2 regions of the Pseudomonas sp. YA1 genome follow, and region 2 is predicted to be linked to the other one. Evidence: riboswitches for the same ligand, from Rfam matches in the RefSeq annotation. Region 2 holds a riboswitch; the other holds the start of a gene.
The links. A riboswitch is a leader RNA that binds a small molecule or an ion and turns the genes downstream of it on or off. The one in region 2 is predicted to bind cobalamin.
Positions count from the first base shown of each region.

Region 1: linked by a shared signal. The riboswitch ahead of btuB (TonB-dependent vitamin B12 receptor) and the one ahead of AC4OR5_RS05290 (TonB-dependent receptor) in region 2 are both predicted to bind cobalamin.

Region 1 is NZ_JBZWBG010000008.1:128,949-132,354, reverse strand. Features, by position in the region: gene btuB (TonB-dependent vitamin B12 receptor) at 1-1,423, opposite strand, end outside; cobalamin riboswitch at 1,520-1,727, opposite strand; gene AC4OR5_RS13220 (FUSC family protein) at 1,775-3,406, opposite strand, start outside.
Region 2 is NZ_JBZWBG010000003.1:209,684-213,089, reverse strand. Features, by position in the region: gene AC4OR5_RS05300 (cobalt-precorrin-6A reductase) at 1-68, shown strand, start outside; gene mntP (manganese efflux pump MntP) at 122-691, opposite strand; yybP-ykoY riboswitch at 700-866, opposite strand; cobalamin riboswitch at 1,024-1,228, shown strand; gene AC4OR5_RS05290 (TonB-dependent receptor) at 1,328-3,406, shown strand, end outside.

The DNA of each region.
Region 1 (3,406 bases), on a different contig from region 2:
GCTGCCCCCAGGGGCGCCCCGGCGCCGGACGCGGATCGTTGCCGATCAGGTCGTCGACGTTGGTACGGAAGGCATTCACCGCCCAGTGCCCCCAGCCATGCGTACCGCTCAGCCCGACTTCCAGGCTGCGCGAAGTCTCGGCGTCCAGGTCGGGATTGCCGTAGTCGGGGTAGTAGAGTTCGTTGAAGGTCGGCGCCTTGAACGCCGTGCCGTAGCTGACGGTGAAGCGCAGCGCGTCGCTCAGCGCGTAGCCCCAGGCGGCGCTGCCGGTATCGTGCACGCCGAACTGCTGGTTGTCGTCGCGGCGCAGGCTCAGTTGCCAATCCTGGCGACCGTACCGGCCGAGGTACTGGGCGAACCAGCCTTTGTTCAGCCGCGAGTCGACGCTGAAGGCTTCGCTGCTGCTGATCTCGTCCTTCTGCCAGTCGTAGCCGAGGGTCAGCACATGGCCTTCGGCCAGGGTCAGGTCGTTCTGCCAGGACAGGCTGTCGCGACGGGTATCGAAGCGCGAGTAGAAACGGCCATCCTGATAGGCATCGGCCTTGTCCTCGCTGCGCCCGGCCTGGAGGGTCACCAGCCAGGGATCGAACGGAGTGAAGCGGGCACGGCCGCCGACCAGGTTCTGCTCGCCGTCGGCGTTGGCATTGAAACCGGAGTTGCCGAAGACCTGGTCATAGTCGTTGTGCGACTTGGCCCTGAGCAGGGTGCCGTCGAGTTCCAGGCCATTGTCGAAGCGATAGCCGCCGCGCAGGTTGCCGGACAGGTTGCGGTAGCCGTCGCGGTCTGGCTCATAGCCCGCAGTACCGGCGCGCTTGGTATTGATCCCCGCCGTATCGAAACTGCTCACCCCGAGGCTGTACCAGCCGTTGCCAGCGCCGCCGCTGACCCCGGCGCTACCCTCCAGGGTCTGATGGGTGCCGTAGCCGGCGGAGAAGAACGGCTTGGCGCCCTGGCCGTCGCCGCGCCGGGTGAAGATCTGGATCACCCCGCCGATGGCCTCCGAGCCGTACAGGCTGGAACGCGGCCCGCGGACCACCTCGATGCGCTCGATCAGCTCCACCGGCAAGTCCTGGAACGCGGTGAGGCCGGCGCTGGCCGAGCCGACCTTGATGCCGTCGATCAGCACCAGCACATGGTCGGACTCGGTGCCGCGCAGGAACAGCGTGGTGTTCTTGCCGAAACCGCCGTTGTTCGCCAGCGACACGCCGGGTACCTGGCGCAACAGCTCCGGCACGCTGCGCGCCTGGCTGCGCTCGATATCCTCGCGGTCGATGACGCTCACCGCCGCCAGGCTCTGGGAAGCGGTCTGGGCGGTACGGGTGGCGGTCACCACCTGGTCGGCAAGGCTGACCGGTTCGGCCAGGCTCAGGGAAGACGCGCCGCACAGCGCCACGGCTGCCGGGGTCAGGAAAACTCTGTTCATGCTCTGCGCTGCTCCGTCGCTCTCACCCGCGCGACCTGGGTTGAGGCAGACGGAGGACGAAGCGACGGCAGGAGACGTCCGACAGCGCCCTCCGCGATGCCGTGGGTGCGTCAGGCCGGTCTCCGGGCTCGCGAGCGAAGCGCTGGACGCTTCCAGCCGCGCCTTCCCATGCCGGAGCACAGTGGTCATCGAGCAGCTGTCTGATTCGCCTACCGTTGCGGGGGCAGCGCTGGCCTGGTTCCGACGGAACGCACCAGCTTCCCTGTTTCACCCCTTGCGGGGCACCTGTCGCAAGGCGCGCAGCTTAGTGGTTCGGGGCTTGCGCGGTCAATGTGGCCGGCCACCGCAGAACTAGCGCCCGGCTCCGGGGAGCGGGTCCACGCGCAGCGCCGTCCCGGCCGGAGCATGGCTGCGGCACCACTGCCGCCAGGTGGCCTGCAACTGCACCAGCGCGGCGCCGGCCAGCTCGCCGCGTTCGCTGCCGGCCAGCGGGCTGGCGGCCAGGGCCTTGAGCAGGCGCGCGGTCGGCGGGTCGAGGGCGTGTTCACGCTCGGCCCGCGGGCCATCGCCCAGCAGCACCAGGCGCAGGCGCCGCAGGTAGCGGTCGCGGGCCTGCGCCAGGGACGCCGGGACCTCCTCCAGGCACTGCCGCAGGTAGAGCAGCTCGTCGCCGAAGTCGAGTCCCATCAGGCCGTCCGACCAGGGCTGGCGGCGCCCCTCCGGCAAACGGTCGTAGCGCTGCGCCAGGCGGATCAGGCGATCCGCGGTGCGCCCGCCGAACCAGGCCTCGGCCTGCGCCGGCGAGCGCAGGGTGAGCCGCGCCAGGTCGCCGAGGGTGGCCTGCAGCATGCGCCGGTAATGGCGTTCGCCCGGTCGCAGGCTGACCAGGTTGAACACCAGCACGGCGAAGGCCACCCCGAGCACCGTCGACAGGGCGTTGTTGAGGAAGTGCGCGAGGTCGTAGCTCATGCTGTTGCTCGGCGCGACGTTCTTCACGAAGAAGATGCAGAACGGCGAAGCGATCCCGGCCAGGCTCGCCCGGTTCACGCACAGCGCAGCGAAGAACAGCGGTACGCCCAGGCCCAGGCAGAGCAGCGGGAAGCCGTCCACGCCGGGCAGGTAGAACAGTGCGACGAAGCCGGCCAGCGGGATCGACAGGAGAATCCCGCGAAGGAAGTTCAGGCCGGCCTGGGCCGGGTTGTCGCGGCTGGCGAAGAGACTCAGCACCACCCCGGTGATCGACACCGCGCCCAACCCGCTCGGCCAGGCGCTGGCCAGCCAGAACGCGGCTACGCAGAGGAACGCCAGGGCGCTGCGCAGGCCGAACAGCACGCCGCGCTCGATGTCCCGGTGCCAGGCGATGGCGCCCGGCGCCTGGCGGGTGGGCGCGCCATAGACCAGCGCCTCGACGCTGCGCCCGGCCGCCCCCGCCTCGCCGAGCAGGCGTTCGAGGCAGACCAGGCACAGGTGCAACTGTCCGTGCGCCGCGTCCAGCGCCAGGCGCAAGCGCTGCCGGCAGGCCTCGAACTCGGCCTGGCGGCCCTCGCGCAACAGTGCCTCGAGTTCTTCCAGCCAGGGCTGCAAGGCGTGCGCGCTGGCCGGATCGAGCAGCCTCCGCTCGCGAGCCACCTTGCGCGCCGCGCGCAGCAGACCGAGCAGGTCGAGGCCTAGCACGCGCAAGGCCTGGGAACGGGCGCGGCCGAGCGCACCCTCGAACCAGGCGTGGTCGCGCTGGGCGTCCGCCGCGGCGATCCGCCCCAGCGCCGCGAGCAGCTCGCCGCGTTCGTCGGCGCCGCGCAGCTCCGCCGCGGCCGCCTGCAAGCCGGCCTCCCAGGCCGCCTTGCCCTGGTTCGCCAACTGGCGTTCCAGGCGCCGCGGCCAGAGCAGCACATTCACCAGCGCCGCGCAGAGGATGCCCAGGCCGATCTCCGAGCAGCGGGCCACCGCCTGGTCGAACACCGTCGCCGGATCGGCGCTGGCCGG
Region 2 (3,406 bases):
CGGCGGACCGCGAGTTCGCCGACGGCGAGGCGCTGCTGGCGGCAATCCGCGATTGGGAAAGCGCCTGAAGCGAACGCCCACCCACTCGCCGCGACCTGTCCCGCCCCGTCTCCGATGCCGCTCACGCCGCGCTGAGATGCTCGTAGAGAATGGTCGCACCGACCAGGATCAGCACCACCCCGCCGACCATCTCCGCGCGCTTGCCGGTCACTGCGCCGAGCGCCCGGCCGAGCATGGTGCCGAGGGTGACCATGGTCATGGTGGCCAGGCCGATGGCACCGGCGGCGAGGAAGATGTTGACGTCGACGAAGGCCAGGCCGACGCCCACCGCCAGCGCGTCGATGCTGGTGGCCAGCGCCGTCACCGCGAGAATCCAGAACGAATGCTGGCCGGGCTTTTCCTGTTCCGTCGCATGATCCGCGCGCAGGCCGTTGTGGATCATGTGCAGGCCGAGCAGCACCAGCAGGACGAAGGCGATCCAGTGGTCCCAGTCGGCGACGAACTGGCTGGCGGCCTGGCCAAGCAGCCAGCCGACCAGAGGGGTGATCGCCTCGATCACGCCGAAGATTATCCCGGTGCGCAGCGCCTCCGACAGGCGCGGCCGATCCAGGCTGGAGCCCTTGCCGATGGCCGCGGCGAAGGCATCGGTGGACATGGCGAAGGCGAGGAAGATCAGGGAAACGGGATTCACGCGGATACTCCAGCCGGGCATGAGTCAACGACATGACCCCGCGGCCCGGCTTCGGCGCAGGAATGTCGTTGGTCTCACCAATCCGGATGGATGCGCTGGCCATGGCGGGTTGCCAAGAATGTTGACCAGCGCGCCGTCAACGGGTGACGGCAGGCTACTCCCCAAGGAAGGCCGGCAGCATAGCAGGCCGGCGTGAAGAAAATGTGATGACCCGGGAAGCTGCGCCAGGGCGTGGGGTCCGGCGAAGAAAGACTGCACGGGAGAACTGTTATAGTATAACATTTTATTCAATCCAGATCGTTCAAGGCTTGACTGGAAACGGTGCGGATGTTCCCATCCGGGCCGTTCCAGGTGCCTCCTGCCGCCGCGCAGGAGGTGAAACGGGAAGCCGGTGCGTCACTTCGGTGATCAGTCCGGCGCTGCCCCCGCAACGGTAAGCGAGCGAAATCCTCTTCAGGCCACTGTGCTCCGGCATGGGAAGGCGAGGATTTCACGACCCTCGCAAGCCCGGAGACCGGCCTGCAACGCCCTGTTGGCACACCCGCGGTGGGCGGGAGCGAGCCGGTTGTTCGAGGCGCTGTCGCGCCTGCGATTTCCTGCGCGTTCCGTCCTGCCCGGTCATGAGATGGAACGCCCATGCCCCGCTTCAGCCGTTTGCGCACCGAGCCTTTCGCCCTCGGCCTATCCACCAGCCTGCTGCTGGTACCGCCCGCCCTCGCCGAAACCGAGGAAGCCGCCCTCGCCCTGCCCAGCCAGTTGGTCAGCGTTCGCCAGGACCCCGCCGAACTCGACCACATCGATCTCGCCACGCCGGTCAGTGCCGGTTCGCGCCTGGGCCTCAGCGCCCTGGACACCCCGGCGAGCACCAGCAGCATCAGCGGCGAGGAAGTTCGCCGGCGCAACAACCCCAGCGTCCAGGCCGCCGTTACCCGCAGCCCCGGCATCAGCTTCATCGGCACCCCCGGAGATGGCGGTACCGGCCTCTCGGCGCGCGGCTTCAGCGGCCACGCATCGGTGATGCAACTGTTCGACGGTACGCGCCTGTACACCGGCATGGGCACGGTGAACTTCCCCAGCGATCCGTGGATGGTCGAGCGCATCGACGTGATCCGCGGCCCGGCCTCGGTGCTGTACGGCGAAGGCGCCACCGGCGCGGTGATCAACGTGGTGCCGAAGAAGCCTTTCGCCGGCGAGATCCGCAACCACCTGCGCCTCGGCTACGGCTCCTACGACAACCGCCAGTTGGCCCTGGACAGCGGCGGCTCGCTGACCGACAGCCTCAGCTACCGGCTCAACCTGAACCAGCAGCAGAGCCACGGCTGGATCGACCGTGGCGACTCGCGCAACCTGGGCATCAGCGCGGCGCTGCGCTGGCAGGCCAGCGACGATCTGGCCTTCACCCTCGCCCACGACTATGGCGACCAGGAGCCGATGAACGACTTCGGCACCCCGCTGGTCGGCGGCAAGTACCACAAGCGCCTGCGCGAGAAGAACTACAACGTGCGCAACGACGTGCAGCGCTACAACGACCAGTGGACCCGCCTGACCAGCGACTGGAGCCTTTCCGACAGCGTCACCGCGAGCAACCAGCTGTACTACATCAAGGCCCGCCGTCACTGGCGCAACGCCGAAACCTACGAATGGGACGTCCCGCGCGAAGAGCTGTTGCGCAGGGACTACCTGCGCATCAGCCACGAGCAGGAGCAGATCGGCGACCGCCAGACCTTCGCCTTCCAGCACGCCCTGTTCGGCCTCGACAGCCGCACCCTGGTCGGCGCCGAGTACAACCGCATCCGCTTCCGCCTGACCAACAACTCGCCCTATACCGATGTCGGCGGCGACTACATCGACCCCTGGCACCCCGCGCCTGGCTACTTCGAAAGCCGCTCGCCCTACCGGCCGCACTCGCGCAGCCAGACCCGCACCTTCGCCCTGTTCGCCGAGAACCGCCTGCAGCTCAACGAGCGCCTGTCGCTGGTGACCGGGGTGCGCCGCGACCAGAACCATATCGACCGCGACGACCTGCGCGCCGGCACCCGCAGCGACCGCAGCCTGCAGGGCGGCAACTGGCGCGCCGGGCTGGTCTTCGCGCTGACCCCGGAACTGTCGCTGTACGGCCAGTACTCCACCAGCGAGGACGGCGTGAGCAACCTGATCACCCTCAACGCGGCCCAGCAGCAAATGGACCTGACCCACTCGAAGCAGACCGAGGTCGGCCTCAAGCAACTGTTCCCGGACGGTCGCGGCGAATGGACCCTGGCCGCCTACCATATCGTCAAGAAGAAGCTGCTCAGCGCCAACCCGCTGCCGCCGCACGACGCGCAGCAGGTCGGCCAGCAGAGTTCGGACGGCCTGGAGGCCAGCCTGGAACTGAACCTGGCCCAGGACTGGCGGCTGTCAGCGAACGCCGCGCTGGTGCGTGCCGAATACGACGACTTCGACGAAACGATCGACAAGCAGACCTACTCGCGCAACGGCAACCGCCCCAGGAACGTGCCACGGCGCACCGCCAACCTCTGGCTGGACAAGTCCTTCGCCGAGACCCTGCGCGTCGGCGCCGGGCTGCGCTACGTCGACCGGCGCTACGCCGACGCCGCCAACCAGGCCAGCCTGCCCGGCTACACGGTGGTCGACGCCAACCTGGGCTGGCGGGTACGGCCGGACCTGACCCTCGGCCTTGAGCTGTACAACCTGTTCGACCGCCAGTACGCCCTG